Regions from separate parts of the Bradyrhizobium sp. STM 3566 genome, predicted to be linked through region 2. Evidence: riboswitches for the same ligand, from Rfam matches in the RefSeq annotation. Region 2 holds a riboswitch; each other region holds the start of a gene.

Region 1 (7,364 bases), 3.8 Mb from region 2:
GACCCGTACCTCGCCGCGCTTGTAGGCCAGCAGCGTCCGCAACAGCGTCTCGCCATCCAGCCGGTCCGTCTTGGCCCGCCGGCGCCGGCGCGGCGTCGCAATCGAGGCCGGATCGACTACGTGGCTCTCGATGCCTTCCTGCTGCAGGGCGCGGTGAAGCCAGAACCCGTCCAGCCCCGCCTCCTGGATCGCGATGATCGGATAGCTCTCACCCGTTCGCGCCTGCGCCTTGCGCTTCAGCTCCGCAAACAGCTTCAACAGTTCCGAAAGGTCGCCGGCCTTCATGCTGCGTTTGGACATCTTCTCGCCCTTGCAGGGCGACAGCGAAGTGACCAGCCATGTCGAACGGCTCAGTTCCAATGACACAAAAATTGCGCCAAACTGCGTGCGGATAGCGGCCAGTCCGTCGGAAGGATGATCGAGCAACATCGTCGTCTCCAGGTTGAATGGATTCAGCAACCCTCAGTCTGGCCTCAGACCTGGTCGCTATCCACTCCCCATGGAATCTTCGTCGCTTCAGCGACAAGATTGCCTTGCAATCTTGTCGCGCGCTCCTCGCAATGACGGACACTGGCGAGTTCATCGCCGTTCTCAGCTGATAGGAATGCAGCGAAGCTATTCGCTGCGTCCCCCGCCTTCCTTCTCCGCCTGCGCCAGCTCGGCGAGCGCGAGATCGCCGCTGTCGGCAAGCCTTGCCTTGGCAGTGGTGTGGACGTGGGCGGCAAGCGTCGGCATGCGCGCGATCAGGGCGTGAAAATCCTGGGCATCGAGCACCAGCAGGCGCGTCTTGCGCGTCGCCGTTACCGTGCCGCTGCGTTTGGTTTTGTGCAGCAGCGCGATCTCGCCGAAGAAGGTGCCGTCGGATAGCCGCACATGCTGGCTCGGCAGCGCGATCTCGACCTCGCCGGCGGTAATGAAATACATCGACGACGCCGGATCGCCCCGTCGCACCAGAATCTCGCCCTGCTCGATGGTGCGCGCCCGCAAGAGCCGCATGATGTCGGCGATCTCCGCGGCCGCCAGATGCGAGAACAGCGGCACCCGCGCCAGCATGCCCCAGGTGACGACGAAATCGCGCCGCTTCACCTCTTCCGCGAATGCGGTCGAGATGATCGCGACCGGCAGCGCGATCATGGCGAAGCCCGAGATGATGGCGAAGGTGGAGATGAACTTGCCGAGCGGCGTCAGCGGCACGACGTCGCCGTAGCCGACGGTGCCGAGCGTTACGATCGCCCACCACATCGCCTGCGGGATGGTGCCGAGCTTGTCCGGCTGCACGTCGCGCTCGATGGCATAGAGCAGCGAGGCGAAGGTCAGCACCGCGCCGATCAGGATGACGATGCAGCCGATCAGCGCCCGCCGCTCGGCATGCACCGCGGCGAGCAGCGAGCGCATCGCCGGCGAATAACGGATCAGCTTGAAGAACGGCAGCACGCCGAGGGCTGCCAGCGTCGCGTGCCGGCCGGTCGCGAGCACGATTGCCGCTGGCAGGAACGCCATGAGATCGATGATGCCGAGCGCAGAAAAGGCATAGCCCAGCCGGTCCGACAGCGCCGATCCTCTGCCTTGGGTATGCCCCGCCACCGTCCACAACCGCGCCGCATATTCCAGCGCGAACACGAGCACGGACAGGATGGAGATGCCTGCGAACAGCGCGCCAAACCGGGCGTCGAGCTCCGGCACCGAGGCGAGGATCATCGCGGCTACATTGAGCACGACCACGCCGATGATCAGCTGGATGAAGCGCGACCCGACCGAATAGGCCAGCGGATCGTGCTCCAGCAATTCGTAGAGGCGATCCCGTAAGTTCGGATCGCGAAGCCCACGTCCTCGCGGAACGGTGGACATGAGGCTTTAAGCGCCCGCCATCGCTTTTTCGATCGCCGACAGCGCCGCGGCCGCCTTGGCCCCATCGGGGCCGCCGGCCTGGGCCATGTCGGGCCGGCCGCCGCCGCCCTTGCCGCCGAGCGCTTCGGACGCGATGCGCACGAGGTTCACGGCGTTGAAGCGCGCGGTGAGGTCTTGCGTGACGCCGACCACGACACCGGCCTTGCCGTCCTCGGTGACGCCGACGATGGCGACGACCCCCGAGCCGAGCTGCTTCTTGCCGTCATCGGCAAGGCTCTTGAGATCCTTCATCTCGATGCCCTCGACGGCGCGCGCCATCAGCTTGACCTCGCCGACCTCGCGCACGCTCGCGGCAGCGCCATTGCTGCCGGCGGCAGCGCCACCGCCCATCGCCAGCTTCTTGCGTGCGTCGGAGAGCTCGCGCTCCAGCTTCTTGCGCTCCTCCATCAGCGCGGCGATGCGCGCCGGCACGTCGTCGAGGGAGGTGCGCAGCTCGTTCGCCGCGGTCTTCGCCAGCGCCATGGTCTCGTTGGCGTGCCTGCGCGCATAATTGCCGGTCAGCGCCTCGATGCGGCGCACGCCGGAGGCGACCGCGCTCTCGCTGGTCAGCGTGATCAGGCCGATGTCGCCGGTGCGCCTCACATGGGTGCCGCCGCAGAGCTCGACCGACCAGCCGAGCGCGTTGGCGCCGCGCTCGCGCGCGGTCTTGCCCATCGAGACGACGCGGACCTCGTCACCATACTTTTCGCCGAACAGCGCGCGCGCTCCCGCCTCCCGCGCCTCGTCGACGCCCATCACGCGAGTGGTGACCTCGTCGTTCTCCAGCACCACGTCATTGGCGATATCCTCGACGCGAGCGAGCTCCTCGGCCGTGATCGGCTTCGGATGCACGAAGTCGAAGCGCAGCCGGTCGGGTGCGACCAGCGAGCCGCGCTGGGCGATGTGGTCGCCGAGCACCTGGCGCAGCGCCTCGTGGATCAGATGCGTCGCCGAGTGATGCGCGCGGATCGAGGAGCGGCGCGAATGATCGACCTCGAGCTGCAGCGCAGCGCCGAGCTTCAGCTCTCCACTCTCGACCGCGCCGATGTGAACGAAGAGATCGCCGAGCTTCTTCTGCGTGTCGGTGACGCGGAATTTGAGGCCGCCCTCCCCCGTCAGCACGCCGGTGTCGCCGACCTGACCACCGGACTCCGCATAGAACGGCGTCTGGTTGAGCACGATCGAACCCGTCTCGCCGGCTTTGATGCTGGCAACTTCCTGGCCGTCCTTGACCAGGGCGGAGACGACGCCCTCGGCGCTCTCGGTCTCGTAGCCCAGAAATTCGGTGGCGCCGAGCTTCTCACGCAGCGGGAACCAGATTGCCTCGGAAGCCGCTTCACCAGACCCCTTCCAGGACTCGCGCGCCTTGGCCTTCTGGCGCTCCATGGCGTCGTTGAACGAAGCCTGGTCGACGCCGATGCCGCGCGACTTCAGCGCGTCCTGCGTCAGATCGAGCGGGAAGCCATAGGTGTCGTACAGCGTGAAGGCGACGTCGCCGTCGAACATGTCGCCCTTTTTCAGACCTGCGCTCTTCTCATCGAGGATGGCCAAGCCGCGCGACAGCGTCTTGCGGAAGCGCGTCTCTTCCAGCCGCAGCGTTTCCTCGATCAGCTTCTCCGCGCGCATCAGCTCGGGGTAAGCCTGGCCCATCTCGCGCACCAGCGCCCAGACCAGCCGGTGCATCAAGGGCTCTTTCGCACCCAGCAGCTGCGCATGGCGCATCGCCCGCCGCATGATCCGGCGCAGCACGTAGCCGCGGCCCTCGTTCGAAGGCAGCACGCCGTCGGAGACGAGGAAGGCCGAGGAGCGCAAGTGGTCGGCGATGACGCGGAACGAGGCCGCATTCTGCTCGGTCGGTCCGCTGCCCAGCGCGGACGCGGTCGCGTCGATCAGGTTACGGAACAGGTCGGTCTCGAACACGCTCTCGACGCCCTGGAGGATGCAGGCCATGCGCTCCAGGCCCATGCCGGTGTCGATCGAGGGACGCGGCAGATCCACGCGCTCCTCCTTCGTCACCTGCTCGTATTGCATGAACACGAGATTCCAGAATTCGAGGAAGCGATCGCCGTCCTCCTCCGGCGAGCCCGGAGGCCCGCCCCAGATGTGCTCGCCGCGGTCGATGAAGATCTCCGAGCAAGGGCCGCACGGCCCGGTGTCGCCCATCGCCCAGAAATTGTCCGAAGTCGGGATACGGATGATGCGGTCGTCGGCGAAGCCCGCGATCTTCTTCCACAGGCCCGCCGCCTCATCGTCGGTGTGATAGACCGTGACGAGCAGCTTGTCCTTCTTCAGCCCGAACTCGGAGGTGATCAGCTTCCAGGCGAGCTCGATCGCGCGCTCCTTGAAATAGTCGCCGAACGAGAAATTGCCGAGCATCTCGAAGAAGGTGAGATGGCGCGCGGTGTAGCCGACATTGTCGAGGTCGTTGTGCTTGCCGCCGGCGCGCACGCATTTCTGCGAGGTGGTGGCGCGCTGATAGGGGCGCTTCTCGACGCCGGTGAAGACGTTCTTGAACTGCACCATGCCGGCATTGGTGAACATCAAGGTCGGGTCGTTGCGCGGCACGAGTGGCGAGGACGGCACGACCTCGTGGCCGTTCTCGGCAAAGAAGTTCAGAAAGGTCGACCTGATCTCGTTGACGCCGCTCATGTTCATCCAATCGGGTATGCTTGGGCCCGCTGCCGCCGTCCAAACCGGAAATTAAGGCTGATATCTGCGGGCCAAAGCGCTTTTAGACAAGGCCAGCTTCGCTGTCCAGAAACTGTGCAAGGAGATCAGAGGGTTGCCGCAGGCGCGCAATCCCGTTGAAAGGCACAGAAGTCGCGTTGACAGGCTTGGCCGGCCTGTGGTCTCTACCCATCTGTATCGTACGGCCACGTCGGGAGAGACCGGCACTGGTGCCGGCGCCGAAGGAGCAACCGCCCCGGAAACTCTCAGGCAAAAGGACCGCGTGGCTTTGACAGCATCTGGAAAGAGGCGCCGACGGGCATAAGACCCGGACTGCGTCCGCCGACGGGATAATACTCTCAGGCACAGCGACAGATGGGGCTTCGACCGGTGTCCATCGGGGAATCCTCCCCGGGAACCGCCGAGGGCCCCTTAGATGCTAGCGAATAACCAAGACTCCCTGAAACGTACACCCCTCCACAGCCTCCATGTGTCCCTGGGCGGCAAGATGGTGCCGTTCGCGGGCTATGACATGCCCGTGCAGTACCCCGCGGGCGTCCTGAAGGAGCACCTTCATACCCGGGCCTCCGCCGGCCTGTTCGACGTCTCCCATATGGGCCAGATCGCGCTCCGGCCGAAATCCGGGAGGATCGAGGACGCCGCCCGCGCGCTGGAGCGGCTGGTGCCGCAGGATATCGTGGCGATCGCCGCGGGGCGGCAGCGCTATGCCCAGTTCACCAATGACGATGGCGGCATTCTCGACGACCTCATGGTCGCCAATTTCGGCGATCACCTGTTCCTGGTCGTCAACGCCGCCTGCAAGGCTGAGGACGAGGCGCATCTGCGCGCGAATCTCTCTGGCGACTGCATCATCGATTCGCTGGAAGGCCGCGCGCTGATCGCGCTGCAGGGCCCGAAGGCGGAAACGGTGCTGGCGAAATTCTGTGCAGAGGCCCCGGCGATGAAGTTCATGGACGCCGGTCCGCATGAGGTTGCCGGCATCAAGTGCTTCGTCTCGCGTTCCGGCTACACCGGCGAGGACGGTTTTGAGATCTCGGTTCCCGCCGCCGATGCCGAACGCCTCGCCAAGATGCTGCTGGATAATCCGGACGTGCTGCCGATCGGCCTGGGCGCCCGCGACAGCCTGCGGCTGGAAGCCGGGCTCTGCCTGTACGGCCACGACATCGACACCGCGACCACGCCGGTCGAAGCCGCGCTGGAATGGTCGGTACAGAAGAGCCGCCGCAGCGGCGGGACGCGCGCCGGCGGTTTTCCCGGCGCAGAGAAGATCCTCGCCCATTTCGATGGCGGCGCGCCCCGCCGCCGCGTCGGACTGCTCGCCCTGGGCCGCGCGCCGGTGCGCGAGGGCGCGCTACTTTTTGCCGACGCTGCGGGCGGCGAGCCCATCGGACAAGTCACCTCGGGCGGTTTCGGCCCGAGCCTGAGCGCGCCGGTCGCGATGGGCTACGTGCCTGCGAGCCTCGCCGCGCTCGGCACAAAACTCTTCGCCGAGGTGCGCGGTCAGCGACTGCCGCTCGCAGTCGCCGCCATGCCTTTCGTGAAAAACACCTACAAACGCTGAGGACGAGACAATGACCACGACGCTGTACACCTCCGACCACGAATGGCTCGCCATCGACGGCGATACCGCCACGGTCGGCATCACCGATTACGCGCAGCAGCAGCTCGGCGACGTCGTGTTCGTCGAACTGCCCAAGGTCGGCCGCGCGCTGAAGAAGGCCGAAGCCGCCGCCGTCGTGGAATCGGTCAAGGCCGCCTCCGACGTCTACGCACCTGTTACCGGCGAAGTGCTCGAGACCAACGAGGCGCTGGCCGCCGAACCGGCGCTGGTGAACTCGGACGCGCAAGGCGCGGCCTGGTTCTTCAAGATCAGGATCGCCGACAAAAGCGAGCTCGGCGGCCTCATGGATGAAGCCGCCTACAAGGCGCATACGGCGTGAGATGACGAGAACTCTAACCTCATTCTCAGTGTCATCACCCGCGAAGGCGGGTGATCCAGTACGCCGCGGCCCATCGGCCCTAGCCGAAACGCCTGCGTTTACTGGATGCCCCGCCTTGGCGGGGCATGACAGCAACTCCTAGCGAGGACCCATGATGACCGCGCACCGCAAATCCAATGGCGACACCGCCGCCAGTTTCGTTCGCCGCCACATCGGCCCCTCAGTGCGCGATGTCACCGCAATGCTCGAAACGGTCGGCGCCAAGAGCGTCGATGCGCTGATGGCGGAGACGCTGCCGGCCTCGATCCGGCAGGCATCGCCGCTCGATCTCGGCAAGCCGCTCAGCGAAACCGAGGCGATCGCGCATATGGCCGAGCTCGCAGCCCAGAACCAGGTCTTCACCTCGCTGATCGGCCAGGGCTATTCCGGCACCATCCTGCCTGCGGTGATCCAGCGCAACATCCTGGAGAACCCGGCCTGGTACACGGCCTATACGCCCTACCAGCCCGAGATCAGCCAGGGCCGGCTGGAGGCGCTGTTCAACTTCCAGACCATGATCTGCGACCTCACCGGGCTCGACGTCGCCAACGCCTCGCTGCTCGATGAAGCGACCGCGGCGGCCGAGGCGATGGCGCTCGCTGAGCGGCACTCGCAGGTGAAGGCAAAAGCTTTCTTCGTCGACAAGGACGTGCATCCGCAGACGCTGGCGGTGATGCGCACCCGCGCCGAGCCGCTCGGCTGGAATCTGGTGGTCGGTGATCCCCTCACCGATCTCGACAAATCAGACGTGCTCGGCGCGCTGCTGCAATATCCGGGTTCTTCCGGCGCGTTGCGCGACCTCAGGCCCGC
Region 2 (7,364 bases):
AACTCCCTTAAAAGGCGCCTTTAGCTTGTCGTGGTACACGATGCTTTGGATCCCACCTACAATGGAATGCACGCAAGCTCGCAGGTCGATCAAACGACTTTCCTGGTCATAGCCATGCGACACGAGCCAGTGGTTTGGTAGGATGTGACTAGCCGCGATCGGGGGTCGATCGCGCGACTGCAATACCGCATTCGTGAAGCTTGGCTCGAAGTGAACGCCTCCGATGCAGAGCACGGAGTGTACCGGTTCCTCAACACGATCGAAAATTCGCAGTAGCGATCGCGCCAGCACTCGAGCCGCAACAGGATTTGCCCAATCTTCGGGCGAGCTACCGATCTCGATATCGACAGCCGACGGTCGCAGGTCAGCGAGACGGGTCCCGGTATCACCAGCCTTGACGCCCGACCAATGAGTCGCTTCCAGGTAAGTCCGAAAGGAGTCAAGACCGGAAGTGACCCGCTCGGTTTCGATCGCTAGAAGAAGCCCCCGCGTAATCCGGGGGTCGACCGCGCTAAAGGTTCCCGTGCCCAGATCGCCAGTCGTTTGAACCGAGAAGATCGCGTTTGGCGCGTTGGCACCCTCGTGCCAATTCACGATACCAATAACGTTGGCATCACCGAAGCGTTCATTCAAGATTGGCGCGTAGCGCGCATAGTCGTTACTTACGACCTCGTTCGTGGCCACGATCGAAATTCTGGCGTCATGCAGGCCAGCGATTTCGAGGACGGAGTGCCCATCGACTTCGAAACTCGTTGGAACGAGAGCGCATTCGGCCTTGAGAGCATCCAGCACGTGCCCCGCGACGGGGTCTTTTTCCCGATCGACGCAGAAGACAAAGACGCCATGTCTCATCGAGACCCTCCGCCCAGTTCAAAGCCGATCGAGAGCACAGGACGTCTATCTTCAAATTGGCGCCGTCTTTTCGACTTTCTCGGAAAACACGATGCTCCCTGAACCGAAATCCGCGCTTGCACGGCGACGAGAGTGGGCGGGCGGGAGGAGATTAACTCAAGCCCGAATAGCGTCACAACCGCGCCCCTCGCGCACTGAGTTCTGTTACGGGCGAGCCTGTTTGACGGAGCAGCGAGCGGAACTCGCGCAAATTGAAGATCGCGGCAGCGGATCGCCGGACCATCAGCGAACTTAACCTGCCTGCGCGGCGAACGAGAGCAGCGAATCCTGCCGCCACAAGCCAGAGACGTCGACGCAAGCGATGTGAAGAGCCTCTCATCGAGCAGAGCGACCGCCTCAGGCGCGCAGTCCTCCATTTTGGCTCGACTTTGAAAGAGATGCATGCCAGGCACAGCTTCGTAGGGTCCTACACCACCGCTTATTTATTAGAGCGTCGCCACGCAAACATTGTGCGTTCTTTTGGGGATCCCGCAGTATTTCTGCGCTTGCCGCCGATAGCGCGCTGAAAACCAATGGGCGAAACCACTGGGATGTCCGGCGAATGCAATCATCAAAAAGCGAGATCAGCATAGTACCAGGCAACAGACCACCTGCTAATCTTGGTAGGGAGCTGGGGCAAACACCGAGTTGTTCGAGCTAGGGCAAAAATCGAGTTGTCGCTTACGCGTCCACTTTTTGGGTCCGACGATTCATCACGGCTTGACAGGTAGCGAGTACGTCTGAGAGTATTATCGTGTCTGATGATGGTGTGCGGGAGAGCGCGATAAGCCTGCAAAGGCGTATCACCGCCGACGGAGCAACTCCCCAAGGAAACTCTCAGGCCCAGGACCGTACACCGAGGACGATCTGGAGAGAGGTGCTGGTCAGCACCCACCGAAGGGGACCGTGATCCACGAGGATTGCGGACAAAGCTCTCAGGTGCAGGGACAGATTTGGGGACGGAGACATGGCGAAGCCATTCACCGTTCGTTGAATCCTGTCCTGGAGCACACGATGAGTACGATCGTCATTATAGGATCCGGTATCACCGGAGTTACAACTGCCTATGCCCTGGCCCGCCGCGGCTATTCGGTTACAGTCTTGGATCGCCAGCGCTATCCGGCGATGGACACTTCGTTTGCGAACGGCGGCCAATTGTCGGCGAGCAATGCCGAGGTGTGGAATAGCATCGCAACAATCGTTAAAGGCTTGAGGTGGATGCTGCGCAAAGACGCACCATTGTTGCTGAACCCAAGCCCCAGTTTTCACAAGTATACTTGGCTGGCAGAGTTCGTAGGCCAGATTCGAAACTACCGCCACAACACGATCGAAACGACGAAACTCGCGATAGCTGCTCGCAAGCATCTTTTTGAGCTAGCCGATCGGGAGAGCATCGATTTCGACTTGGAGCGGCGAGGAATTTTGCACGTTTACTCGAGCAAGCTCGACTTCGATGCGGCCTCTCGCGTGAATCAGTTGCTGCTCAAGGGCGGATTGGATCGCCGTCCCGTGACGCCCTCTGAAATGCTTACAATAGAGCCAGCTCTGCGCGATCAGTATTATGGCGGATTCTTTACCCCGTCTGACTCAACCGGCGACATTCACAAGTTTACGCGCGGCCTCGCTGCGGCTTGCGAGCGAGGGGGCGTACGCTTCGTCTTTGGTGCCGAGATCTGCGGCATGCGGTCCGATCGAGACGGCGTGGTCGTACACTGGAAACGAGGTTCGCTAAAGGAAGAACTCAAGGCCGAACGCGCAGTGGTTTGCGCGGGGGTCGGCAGCCGCCGCATTGGTTCAATGCTGGGGGACAACATAAACATTTATCCCGTCAAGGGCTACTCCATCACGGTAGAGCTGAGAGACGAAACGAGCCAAAAGGCTGCGCCCCGTGTCAGCCTGCTTGATGAGGCCACCAAGATCGTGACCAGCCGGTTAGGAGAAGATCGCTTCCGGGTCGCGGGGACCGCCGAGTTTAATGGCGAAAACCGCGACATCCGCTGGGACCGAATTAAGCCTCTGATACGGTGGGTAGAGCGATCGTTTCCGGATGTGTCTACCGCTCAAGTGGTGCCATGGGCGGGCTTGCGTCCTATGACACCTAGCATGATGCCGAGGGTTGGCCGAAGCAAACGCCCGAATGTTTTCTACAACACCGGCCATGGCCATCTCGGCTGGACATTATCCGCTGTCACAGCTGAAATGATCGCTGATGTCATTGCGACAGACCGCAGCAATACTCGGCTGAGCGCATCCGTGTCCTGATCCTGTTGAATGGGTCCTGGTTCATGCTCCCGCCGATATCGCGGCAGGAGCATGTCGCTTGTGATAGCGCGGAAGCGGGATTTGCAGTCGCCTTCGAAGGATGATGCGCCCGTCAGTCAGGGCGACTTGGTTCCGGCAATTCATTGTACAGGTAAGATCCTGCGGACCACTTGGCACGCTGTTTCCAAAGCCTTCGTATGACGCAGTTGTTGCGACCGTCCCGAATGGACACCGACCAGATGGGGCTGCATGAGCGACGTCGTTTCTTAGCAAGGCGCACGCGGTACACACCGTGAAGTGCCGTTTGCATTAGGGCAGGACGTAGCTTTGCGCGGCCCGAATCAGGCGCCAAAGCCGTTCGCGCCGCTCACCCAAGCGTAAAACCAACCTGAGCTGCCACTGAACTTTCATCCAGCGGCGGTTAGAGTCTCGGTGGTTTGTACGCCAAGTGGCGCGGGTGGAGCAACGGACGATCGGCGGAGCTGGTCGGGGTTGCGCAGCCGATCGTCCGTTGCGGTGAGGTGGGCGGCATAGGCCGCGGGGGTGAGGTATTTCAGCGACGAGTGAGGCCGACGGATATTGTAGTCGGCGACCGAACCCGCGATCTTGGCGCGGGCGTCGTCGAGATCGAAGAATAGGGTCTCATTGAGCAGTTCATCGCGCATCCGACCATTAAAACTCTCGATAAAAGCCGTTCTGCATCGGCTTTCCCGGCGCGATAAAGTGCCAAGCGATGGCTGTGTCCTTGCTCCAGGCGAGCATGGCGTTGCAGGTGAACTCGGTGCCATGGTCGGACACGATCATTCCTGGCTTTCCGCGTCGCTCGACGATTGCCGTCAGTTCGCGGGCCACGCGCCGTCCCGAGATCGACGTCTCTGGAATGGCGCCTAGGCATTCCTTGGTGACGTCGTCGACGATGTTGAGGATGCGGAAGCGCCGGCCGTTGGCGAACTGGTCGCGAACGAAGTCCAGCGACCAGCGGGCATTGGGCTTAGCCTCCACCAGGATCGGAGCCCGGGTCCCCACGGCCTTGCGGCGGGCTCGTCGCTTGCGGACGGTGAGCCCTTCTTCGCGATAAAGCCGGTAGATCCGGTTGATCCCCGACGGTTCGCCCTCCCGCCGCAGCAAGACGAATAGCCGGCGATAGCCGAAACGCCGCCGCTCGTTGGCGAGATCGCGCAATCGGCCACGCAGAACTGCGTCCGGCGGGCGGTTGGAGCGATAGCGGATCATCTTCCGATCCGCCCCCACAATCGAGCAGGCCCGCCGTTCCGACAGGCTCATGACGGCCTGCAGATGCGCGATCGCAGCGCGCTTGGCGGCGGGCCCTACCATTTTTTTGAAAGCAGCTCGCGGAGGGCGGCGGCGTCGAGCATCTGCTCGGCCAAAAGCTTCTTCAACTTCGCGTTCTCCTCTTCCAAGGCCCTCAGCCGCTTCGCCTCGGAAACGTCCATGCCGCCGAATTTGGCTTTCCAATTGTAGATCGTCGCTTCGGAGATCCCATGCTTGCGAGCCAGGTCAGCCGTCTTCGCTCCCGCCTCATGCTCCTTCAATATCGCGATAATCTGCTCTTCCGTGAACCTTGCTCGCTTCATCTGTCCGTCCTTCCTCGGGCCGGACTCTAACTCCTTCTGGAGGAAATACTCAGTGGCAGGTCAAACCGATCCAACGACACCTCCTTCCGAAACACCGAGATGCATAGCCAAGCTCAAGTCTCGTCGACTCCCAACCACTACGGAGCGACGGCAACTGCTGCGCGCGCAGCTGACGCTCATCTTAGAAAAGTCTGCGTCACGGGACGAGCGGCGTTTCGAAGGACAGTTTGCAATCCATGCAGCATATTTCTTGTATTTGTTGTTAGATCGACGATACTTATGTGACGGCGATTTTTTTCGACGAGATTTGCTTAATACGAGATGTTTTTCTGCGGAAGAACCGATCCTTCGCAGAATCTCCTCGCTGCCCCCGGAGCCTGTTATGCGATACGACCGAATCGACGCTCACATCCTGGAGATCGTGCAAAAGAACAACCGTCTCACATCCGAGACGATTGGCGAACTAGCCGGGCTTTCCGCTACCGCCTGTCAACGCAGGCTGAAGAGGCTTCGCTCGGACGGCATCATCGAGGCGGACGTTTCGATCGTTTCGGCCAAGGCGGTCGGAAGACCTATTCAGATGCTTGTGCTGGTGACATTGGAGCGGGAGCGCTCCGACATAATCGATAGATTCAAAAAGGCGATCAAATCATCCGTTGAAGTCGTCAATGGGTTTTACGTTACAGGCGATGCTGACTTTGTCCTCTACATAACTGCACGCACCATGGATGACTATGAGGAGTTCACGCGGCGATTTTTCCGTGAGAACCCCGATATCAAGGGCTTCAAGACCATGGTGGTCATGGACCGGGTAAAAGTCGGATTTGCAATTCCAATTGAGGCTCCGTCCGAGGATTGAAAGAGTGTCTCGCCACCAGACCCGGCTCACCTACCAAAGCAAGTCCGGTAAGGTGTCGCGGCACCGGTTGCGAAACGAGCGCAGGTCTTCGCGCATTGGCGTGCAACTTCGACTGAGTGGCGACTCCTCTCGGCTATCAACGCCGACCGCTCATTGGGGGGCGCTTCGTGGCGCGAGCGAGCTGAATGACCCGATCCGATGAACCCGCAAACACTTACCGACGAGAGACGTCGGTTGGGCAGCGCACCTCGCTAGCGCCCTTTTTCGTCGCGTAGTGCGGGTAAAACGCTGAGAGTTTCCTTCGATTTTGTGCTCTATGTGGCTACGCGTGATGAAATATTCAAACCACTTTAGAGTATGGCCTCACCTATATGCGTTCATCGCTGCTGACCTTTGGTCAGATCTAAGAAGATCGGCTCCGCTTCAGTGGCGCGCCAAGGCGCCGCGCCTCGCTCGGCGGCGCCTGTCACGAAGAAATCAACTTTTGGAGTCAATACAAGGCGCCGAAAGGATAAGACCTCTGGCTGAGTTGAGTGGCACCTGGCCTTCGGCGGCATCTCGCAGGGAGTGACTACGGTTTACTCGTCAGGATCGGGATAGTCGAGGCGGAACCCTTGGCGTGAAGCTGACTATTTTGAGGTTTCTCTTACATCTAAGCAGCGCAAGTCGAATGACGCCTCCCGTTTGCCACTACCGTCTTCTCATTTGTCGAGCCATCCGGGGTAAGGCAGCAAGCTAGATGACTCGTCTCAAGCCTCGCACAATTAGCACTGAAGGTATAACAGCGCCCTTCCGCCATATCACCTTTCGGCGTATCTGGCTTGCGAGTCTCCTTACGAACCTGGGCGCCCTGATCCGGAGCGTCGGCGCAGCGTGGGCGATGACTCAGATGACAACGTCGGCGGACAAAGTTGCGCTTGTGCAGACAGCGTTTTTGTTACCGGTTATGCTGATTTCGATGCCCGCAGGAGCAATTGCGGATATGTATGACCGGCGGATCGTGATGCTTGTCGCGCTCAGCATGTCGCTAGTTGGTGCGACCGCGCTGACGGCACTTACCTGGCTAGGGATGGTCACGCCAGACTCGTTGCTGGTCCTGTGTTTTGTAATCGGCAGCGGTGTGGCTCTGATGGACCCTGCCTGGCAATCCTCAGTTAGCGAGCAAGTGCCGGCGGAAGCACTCCCAGCTGCGGTCGCGCTGAACAGTATTAGCTACAACATCGCGCGCAGCGTGGGGCCGGCGATCGGCGGGATGGTGGTTGCGGCAGCCGGCGCAGTCGCTTCGTTTGCCCTAAATGCATTGCTATATCTGCCACTGCTTGTTGCGCTGTTCTTGTGGAAGCGAATCTCCGAACCGTCATATCTTCCGCCCGAAAAACTAAACCGCGCCATCGTTTCGGGGATCCGCTACATCGCCAACTCGCCATCGATCAAAATCGTCCTGATTCGTTCCGTGATCACCGGCGTGATCGGAGGTGCCATCATCGCGCTAATGCCGCTGGTCGCCCGTGATCTCATTGGAGGCGGTGCTCAGACCTATGGAATAACTCTCAGCGCGTTCGGTCTTGGCGCGGTGGTTGGAGCGCTATACGTACCCGAGGTACGGAAGCGCCTGAGCGGTGAAGCAGCAATTCGTGCCTGTGCACTGTCCATGAGTGGGGCGCTTCTGGCAGTGGCGTTGAGCCACGAGCTGGTTCTAACATCGGCCGCTCTCGTCCTTGCGGGGGCCGTGTGGATGATCTCCTGGGCCCTCTTCA
Region 3 (7,364 bases), 3.7 Mb from region 2:
ACCGCAGGCCCGGGCTCATGGCCGCGAAGTCGGCCGGAAACTGCTTCAAGCGCGTTCCCGCGATCAGCACCCAGAGCAAGGCCGATAGGCTCATCGCGGCGGCCAACCCCAGCACAAAGTTTCTCGCCTCGCCGAGTGAGCTCGAGACGTTGCCGCTGGCATGCGCCAGTGCGTAGGTGAAGGTCGACGCGCCCGTGGTCGCGAGCCAGTAGAGGTGGGGCGACAGCGCCGCGAGCCCGACGACGACCGAGATCCATGGCGAAGCGGAGCTGAAATAGGCGCGCCGCGCCGGGTGCGCCAGCGCGGCAAACGCGAAGCTCACGACGAGAAAGATCGAATAATATTTGCCGACCATCGCCAGCGCGGTCGTGCATCCCGCCGCGATCGCCCACGGCCAAGCGCGCGTCTCGAACGCGCGCAGAAAGCACCAGGTCGCCAGCGGCCAGGTCGCCAGCAGCACCGAATTGGCATTGAAGCGCTGGGCATGAAATTGGTAGGCCGGCGTCAGCATCAGGAGCAGGAGCACCAGGATGCGCTTGTGTCCGGTCACGAACTGCCGCGAGATCAGATCGACGAAGAACAGCGCGAGCCCGGCATTGGCCATCGCCATCAATTGCAACGACCAGTCGCTGAGCGGAAACACCGAGGTCCACGCCGCCGTCACCCACCCCATCAACGGTGGATGCTTGTGATAGCCGAAGGCGAAATTCCGGCCCAGCGTCCAGGCTTCGAGCGTATCGGGATGAAGGCCGCCGCCGGCATAGGCGATAGCGAGATAGAGGGTCCAGACCACGACAAAGCAGGCGATGAGAAGCGGCACGGCCCAGCCACCCTCGACGGCATCGAGCCAGCGCAGGAAGGGCCGGCGCCAGGGCGCCGGCGCGCGGTCGGACCGTTCGGCCATCGCCTGGAATGCAAAATCGATCGGCACGGGAAGCAAATCTGAAAAAATGATACGCGAAGACGCAGCATCTATTTCAGCTTGGAAACAAATAGCAACGATTAGCAATTGAAAAAGTTAAAGGGCGCCGCCTCTGAACCAGCGCAAGGCCATCAAACGGCAACGGCGCCGCTGATGACAGCGGCGCCGTGCGAGGGTCCGGCCGAAGGCCGCGAGAGGGGTTCTCGCCCTATTCCGACTTGTCGATGTTCCAGAACAGCGGCGTCGCCGGACCGTCGAGCACGCCGGTCAGCGATTTGCGCCAGCCGCTCGGCAGCAGGTACTGCCCGAGCGGGATGTAGATCACCTGCTCATAGGCTTCCTTCTGGATGTCGGCCGCGATCTTCTTCTGCTCGTCGAGCGAGGCTGCGCGGACGAACGCATCCTTGAGCTGCTCGATCTTGGCATCCTCCGCCCAGCCGAACCAGCCGCCCTTCTTGCCCTGGCCGCCGATCGAGAGATTGGCGATCGGGTTGGAGACGTCGGCCGCGACCCAGTTGGTGAAGAACATGTTCCAGCCGCCCTCCTTCGGCGGCTTCTGGCTGGCGCGACGGCTCACCACGGTCTGCCAATCGGTCGCCTGCAGGTCGACCTTGAAGCCGGCCTCGCGCAGCAGCTGGGCCGCAACGATCGGCTGTGCCTTCAGCGTCGTGACGTCGCCAGGTGCCATGATCACGACCGGCGTGCCGTCATAGCCGGATTCGGCGAGCGCCTTCTTCGCTTCGGCCATGCCGTTGCCCTTCACGAGGGTCTCGGCACCGACCTCGGTTGCGAGCGGCGTGTCGCACACGAAGAAGGCACCACAGATCTTCTGATATTTCGGGTTTCCGACCAGCGCGTCGAGAACGTCCTTCTGGTTCATCGCCAGCAAGGCAGCGCGGCGCACCTTCACGTTGTCGAACGGCGGATAGAGGAAGTTCATGCGGCCGAGGGTCTGGAAACCGAACTTATTGGAGACCTCGATCGTGAGCTCCTTGTTCGCTTCCAGCACCGGCAGCATGTCGTATGGCAGATTTTCCATGAAATCGATGTCGCCCGACTGCAGCGCGTTCACCGCGGTCTGCGAGTCCGGCATGGTGATCCACTCGACGCGGTCCACCTTCACCACCTTGCCGCCGGAGGTCCAGCTCGCCGGCTCCTTGCGCGGCACGTAGTCGGTGTTCTTGACATAGACCGCCTTCACGCCGGGCTGGAATTCGCCCTGCACGAACTTGAAGGGACCCGAGCCGATCTGCTCGGGAATCTGCTTGTCCGGCGGCGTCTCGGCGAGACGCTTCGGCATCATGAAGGCGACGCGCGAGGACGGCTTGCCGATGGAGTCGAGGACGAGGCCGTAGGGTTCCTTCAGCTTCAGCGTGATGGTCTTGGCGTCGGTCGCCTCGAGGCTCGCGGTGAAGTCCATGAGCTTCTGGCCCATGCCGTCGACCGCAGCCCAGCGCTTCAGCGAGGCGACGCAGTCCTCCGCCGTCACCGGCGCACCGTCATGCCACTTCAGGCCATCGCGCAGGGTGAAGGTGTAGGTGAGCTTGTCATCGGAGATCTTCCAGTCCGCCATCTGCGGCTGGATCTTGAAATTCGAATCCGGAGCGACCAGCGTGTCGTAGACCATGTAGCCATGGTCACGCGTGATGTAGGCCGTGGTGAAGATCGGGTCGATGATGCGCAGATCCGAATGCATCACCGCCGTGAGGGTCTTGCCGGCCGCCAGCACTGGCGAAGCCAGCGCGGTCGAAAGCGCGACGACCGTCAGCGCAAGTTTGGAGGCGAATGCGCGAGGCCCCCGGCGCGTGAAGTGGAACATAGAGGGTTCTCCTGACGTGAAACTGTTCAAAGGCAGGTTATTGGTTGAGCATGCGGTTCGTTCGTTGAGCGAACTAACCTCATGCAATGCCTTTATCTTTTCGAGACTTGCAGACAGTGTTGAGCGCGTCAATCCGGTTTCGTCGCAAGCCCTCGCGGCGCGCGCACGGGCTCCACAAAGATCAGTTTAGCTCTACAACGCTCTCCGCTGTCCTGCCCCGCGCCGATGCAATGCGCGTTCCATCTTCGCAGCTTGAGAGACATTGAGATGAATCCAGCCAATCTTCCCCTCGATTCCGAGGCCATGCTCGAGGGCCTGCGCACCTGGGTGGAATGCGAGAGTCCGACCTGGGACGCGGGTGCCGTTAACCGCATGCTCGATATCGCAGCGCGGGATATGGCGATCATGGGTGCGACCATCGAGCGCATCGCCGGCCGCCAGGGCTTTGGCGGCGTCATCCGCGCGCGCTTTCCCCATCCGAAGCAGGGCGAGCCGGGAATCCTGATCGCCGGACACATGGATACCGTTCACCCCATCGGCACCATCGAGAAGCTGAAATGGCGGCGCGAGGGCAACAAATGCTACGGCCCCGGCATCTACGACATGAAGGGCGGCAACTATCTCTCGCTGGAAGCAATCCGCCAGCTGGCGCGCGCCTCGTTCACGACGCCGCTGCCGATCACCGTGCTGTTCACGCCGGATGAGGAAGTCGGCACGCCCTCCACGCGCGACATCATCGAGGCCGAAGCCGCACGCAACAAATACGTGCTGGTGCCGGAGCCCGGCCGCGCCGACAACGGCGTCACCACCGGACGTTACGCCATCGCACGCTTCAATCTCGAAGCGACGGGACGGCCGAGCCACGCCGGCGCGACGCTGTCGTCGGGACGTTCGGCGATCCGCGAGATGGCGCGGCAGATCCTCGCGATCGACGCGATGACGACGGAGGATTGCACCTTCTCGGTCGGCGTTGTCCACGGCGGACAATGGGTCAATTGCGTTGCCACGACAGCCACCGGCGAAGCGCTGTCGATGGCCAAGCGTCAGGCCGATCTCGACCGCGGCGTCGAGCGGATGCTGGCGCTGTCGGGCACCAACAACGACGTCACGTTCAAGGTGACCCGCGGCGTGACGCGGCCGGTCTGGGAGCCGGATGCCGGCACCATGGCGCTGTACGAAAAGGCGCGCATCGCCAAATCCCTCGGCGCGGAATTACCGCATGCAAGCTCCGGCGGCGGCTCCGACGGCAACTTCACCGGCGCGATGGGAATCCCAACGCTCGACGGCCTCGGCGTCCGCGGCGGCAACGGCCACACGCTCGAGGAGTTCATCGAGGTCGATAGCCTGGTCGAGCGGGGACGCTTGATGGCGGGATTGCTGGCGACGTTGGAGTAACGGCGCAGCGACGACGCAGGCTTCGCACTGCACAATGCATTGGCAATCGGGGTCGAAATTTAGCCTTGTCCAAAAATGAGGCGTATCGTACTGCTCGGCTTGTGCACGCGACGATGCGGGAGAGATCGCAACGAAGGCATGCTGCTTTCGTTACGGCGCCGACGGAGCAACCGCCCCGGAAACTCTCAGGCAAAAGGACTGTATCGACAGGACGATCTGGAGAGAGACGGCACGATTTGATCATCGTGACGTCCACCGAAGGGGATAGTCCGAGGCTGACCTTCCGAGGTCCGCGCCGGATCAAGCTCTCAGGTAACCGTGACAGATGGGGCGCCGCCAACGGCTTTCGAGCCGGCGGTCAGCCATCTCTAACTCACGGGAGCCCCGACTTCATCATGACTCATATCGCCATCATCGGCGCCGGCATCACCGGCGTAACGACCGCCTATGCCCTGCTGGAACGCGGTTACAAGGTGACGGTGCTCGACAAGCACCGCTATGCCGCAATGGAAACCTCGTTTGCGAACGGCGGACAGCTCTCCGCCAGCAATGCCGAGGTGTGGAACTCTACCGCGACGATCCTGAAGGGCCTGCGCTGGATGTTCCGGCGCGATGCGCCGCTGCTGATGAATCCGCGGCCGAACTGGCACAAATATTCGTGGATGAGCGAGTTCGTCGCCAATATCGGCAACTACCGCGCCAACACCATCGAGACCACGCGGCTGGCGATCGAAGCGCGCAGGCATCTGTTCGACATTGCTGCGCGCGAAGGCATCGACTTCGATCTCGAGCGCCGCGGCATCCTCCACATCTATCGTGACAAGGCCGGCTTTGAATCCGGTCTGCGCGTCAATGCGCTACTGCAGGAAGGTGGCCTCGACCGCCGCCCGGTGACGCCGGAGGAAATCCGCGCGATCGAGCCGACACTGCGGAAGGACTATTATGGCGGCTTCTTCACGCCGTCGGATGCGACCGGCGATATCCACAAGTTCACCCGCGGGCTGGCGGAAGCCTGCAAGCGGCGTGGTGCGACCTTCATTCATGAGGCCAACATCGATTCGATCGCACGGACCGGCAGCGGCTTTGTCATCGGCTGGGCCGATCTCGCGACGAGCGATGCTGACGCGTTTCAACGCGGCATGCTGAAGGCGGACGGCGTCGTGGTCTGCGCGGGCGTTGCGAGCCGTCATTTCGCCGCCCTGCTCGACGAGCGCGTCAACGTCTATCCGGTGAAAGGCTACTCGATCACCGTGCAGCTCGACACCGCCGAGAGCCGCAACGCCACCCCGACCGTGAGCCTGCTCGACGAGGCCGCCAAGATCGTCACCAGCCGGCTCGGGGCCGATCGCTTTCGCGTCGCCGGCACCGCCGAGTTCAACGATTTCAATCGCGACATCCGCGCCGACCGCGTGCAGCCGCTGATCGACTGGGTGCGCAGCAACTTCCCCGCCGTCGAAACGTCGCGCGTCGTGCCCTGGGCCGGGCTGCGCCCGATGATGCCGAACATGATGCCGGTGGTGCGCGCGGGACGGATACCGGGCGTGTTCTTCAACACCGGCCATGGCCATCTCGGCTGGACTCTGTCGGCGGCGACGGCGCAGATGATTGCCCAGACCATCGACGGCTGGCGCGGGCTCAATGCGACGCCGACCGTGCCTTCACTTAGGGGTGAGCATGAACTGCGACATGCATCCTGAGTGGCCGATGCCGGGGACATGCCGGCCTCTTGCTACAGGGCAGCCCTTGGCACACAATTTGCCCCAAGAGGATGGCGTCTCCGGGCAGCCTTTTCAGTCCAAGTGATAGGCATGATAGACACGACAGAATTCCCGGGTGCCTCGAGGCGCCACAAGTTCCGCAGCCGGAGATAGGTGCATGCTGGGTTATCTTATTCGCCGCGTTCTGGCCGCGGTGCCCGTGATGGGCGTCGTCGCTCTGTTCGTGTTCCTGCTGCTGCGGCTGACGCCCGGCGATCCCGCCGCGATCCTCGCCGGCGACAACGCGACGCCGGAACGGCTCGAGCGCATCCGCGCCTCGCTCGGCCTCAACGAGCCGCTGATCGTGCAGTTCATCACCTGGGTGAGCAAGCTGCTGCACGGCGACCTCGGAACCTCGCTGATCTCCAACCTGCCGGTGATGAAGATGATCGGCCAGCGCGTCGAGCCGTCGATCTCGATCGCGCTGTCGACCATCGTCCTCGCCGTGATCGTCGCAGTGCCGCTGGGCGTGATCGCGGCGTGGAAGCACGGCACCTGGATCGACCGTTTCGTGATGGGCCTGTCGGTCCTGGGCTTCTCGGTCCCGGTGTTCGTGGTCGGATATGTCCTGATCGAGATCTTCGCGATCGATTTGCGCTGGGTGCCGGTGCAGGGCTTCCGCAGCATCTCGAACGGCTTCGGGCCGTTCTTCGAGCGTATCATCCTGCCGACCTGCGCATTGTCCTTCATCTACATCGCGTTGATCGCGCGCATGACGCGCGCGGCGATGCTCGACGTGCTCGGCGAGGATTACGTGCGAACGGCGCGTGCGAAAGGCATCAACGAGGTTGCCGTGATGATGCGGCATGCGCTGCGCAACGCCGCCGTGCCGGTGATCACCGTGATCGGCACCGGCTTTGCGCTGCTGATCTCCGGTGTCGTCGTCACCGAGAGCGTGTTCAACATCCCCGGCATCGGCCGCCTCACCGTCGATGCGGTGCTGGCGCGCGACTATCCGGTGATCCAGGCGATGATCCTGCTGACGTCGCTGATCTATGTCGTCGTCAATCTCCTCATCGACGTCGCCTACACCCTGCTCGATCCCCGGATCCGGTACTGAGGCAAGGATAAGAACACACATGTCGGTCGATACCCTTCCCCAGTCGTCCATTCCGATCACGTCGCCACTGCGGCCGCGCTTCGGATTCCTCACCTCGACGCCGATCATCGCCACGGCGACGGTCCTGCTCGCCCTGATCGTGGTGGTCTCGATCGTCGCCCCGCTGATCGCGCCGCATGATCCGATCCAGCTCGCGCCGTCGCAGCGATTGAAGCCGTCCTCGGCGCAATTCCTGCTCGGCACCGACGCTTACGGACGCGACCTGTTGTCGCGCGTGATCTATGGCGGCCGCATCTCGCTTCTGATCGGCATCGGTTCGGCGATCCTGTCGATCGCCATCGGGCTCGCGATCGGCCTCGTCTCCGGCTTCTTCAAGCTGATCGATTCCGTCCTGATGCGCGTGATGGACGG

What was found. Region 2 has a riboswitch for glycine ahead of P6U27_RS31220 (D-amino acid dehydrogenase). Riboswitches for the same ligand answer to the same signal wherever they lie in the genome.
Region 1: it holds a riboswitch for glycine, as region 2 does, so the genes downstream of both, gcvT (glycine cleavage system aminomethyltransferase GcvT) here and P6U27_RS31220 (D-amino acid dehydrogenase) in region 2, are expected to answer to the same signal.
Region 3: it holds a riboswitch for glycine, as region 2 does, so the genes downstream of both, P6U27_RS13580 (D-amino acid dehydrogenase) here and P6U27_RS31220 (D-amino acid dehydrogenase) in region 2, are expected to answer to the same signal.

The regions. Positions count from the first base shown of each region.
Region 1 is NZ_CP120692.1:2,722,043-2,729,406, reverse strand. It holds gene P6U27_RS12890 (IS110 family transposase) at 1-429, opposite strand, end outside; gene P6U27_RS12885 (cyclic nucleotide-gated ion channel) at 616-1,848, opposite strand; gene alaS (alanine--tRNA ligase) at 1,855-4,536, opposite strand; glycine riboswitch at 4,757-4,845, shown strand; gene gcvT (glycine cleavage system aminomethyltransferase GcvT) at 4,991-6,136, shown strand; gene gcvH (glycine cleavage system protein GcvH) at 6,147-6,515, shown strand; gene gcvP (aminomethyl-transferring glycine dehydrogenase) at 6,670-7,364, shown strand, end outside.
Region 2 is NZ_CP120692.1:6,553,601-6,560,964, forward strand. It holds gene P6U27_RS31215 (D-aminoacyl-tRNA deacylase) at 1-852, opposite strand, end outside; glycine riboswitch at 1,654-1,753, shown strand; glycine riboswitch at 1,757-1,844, shown strand; gene P6U27_RS31220 (D-amino acid dehydrogenase) at 1,906-3,153, shown strand; partial or broken gene P6U27_RS31225 (IS3 family transposase) at 3,561-4,748, opposite strand; gene P6U27_RS31230 (Lrp/AsnC family transcriptional regulator) at 5,131-5,607, shown strand; gene P6U27_RS31235 (MFS transporter) at 6,347-7,364, shown strand, end outside.
Region 3 is NZ_CP120692.1:2,865,429-2,872,792, reverse strand. It holds gene P6U27_RS13595 (glycosyltransferase family 39 protein) at 1-904, opposite strand, end outside; gene P6U27_RS13590 (ABC transporter substrate-binding protein) at 1,131-2,741, opposite strand; gene P6U27_RS13585 (M20/M25/M40 family metallo-hydrolase) at 3,009-4,136, shown strand; glycine riboswitch at 4,243-4,347, shown strand; glycine riboswitch at 4,351-4,463, shown strand; gene P6U27_RS13580 (D-amino acid dehydrogenase) at 4,532-5,833, shown strand; gene P6U27_RS13575 (ABC transporter permease) at 6,012-6,953, shown strand; gene P6U27_RS13570 (ABC transporter permease) at 6,973-7,364, shown strand, end outside.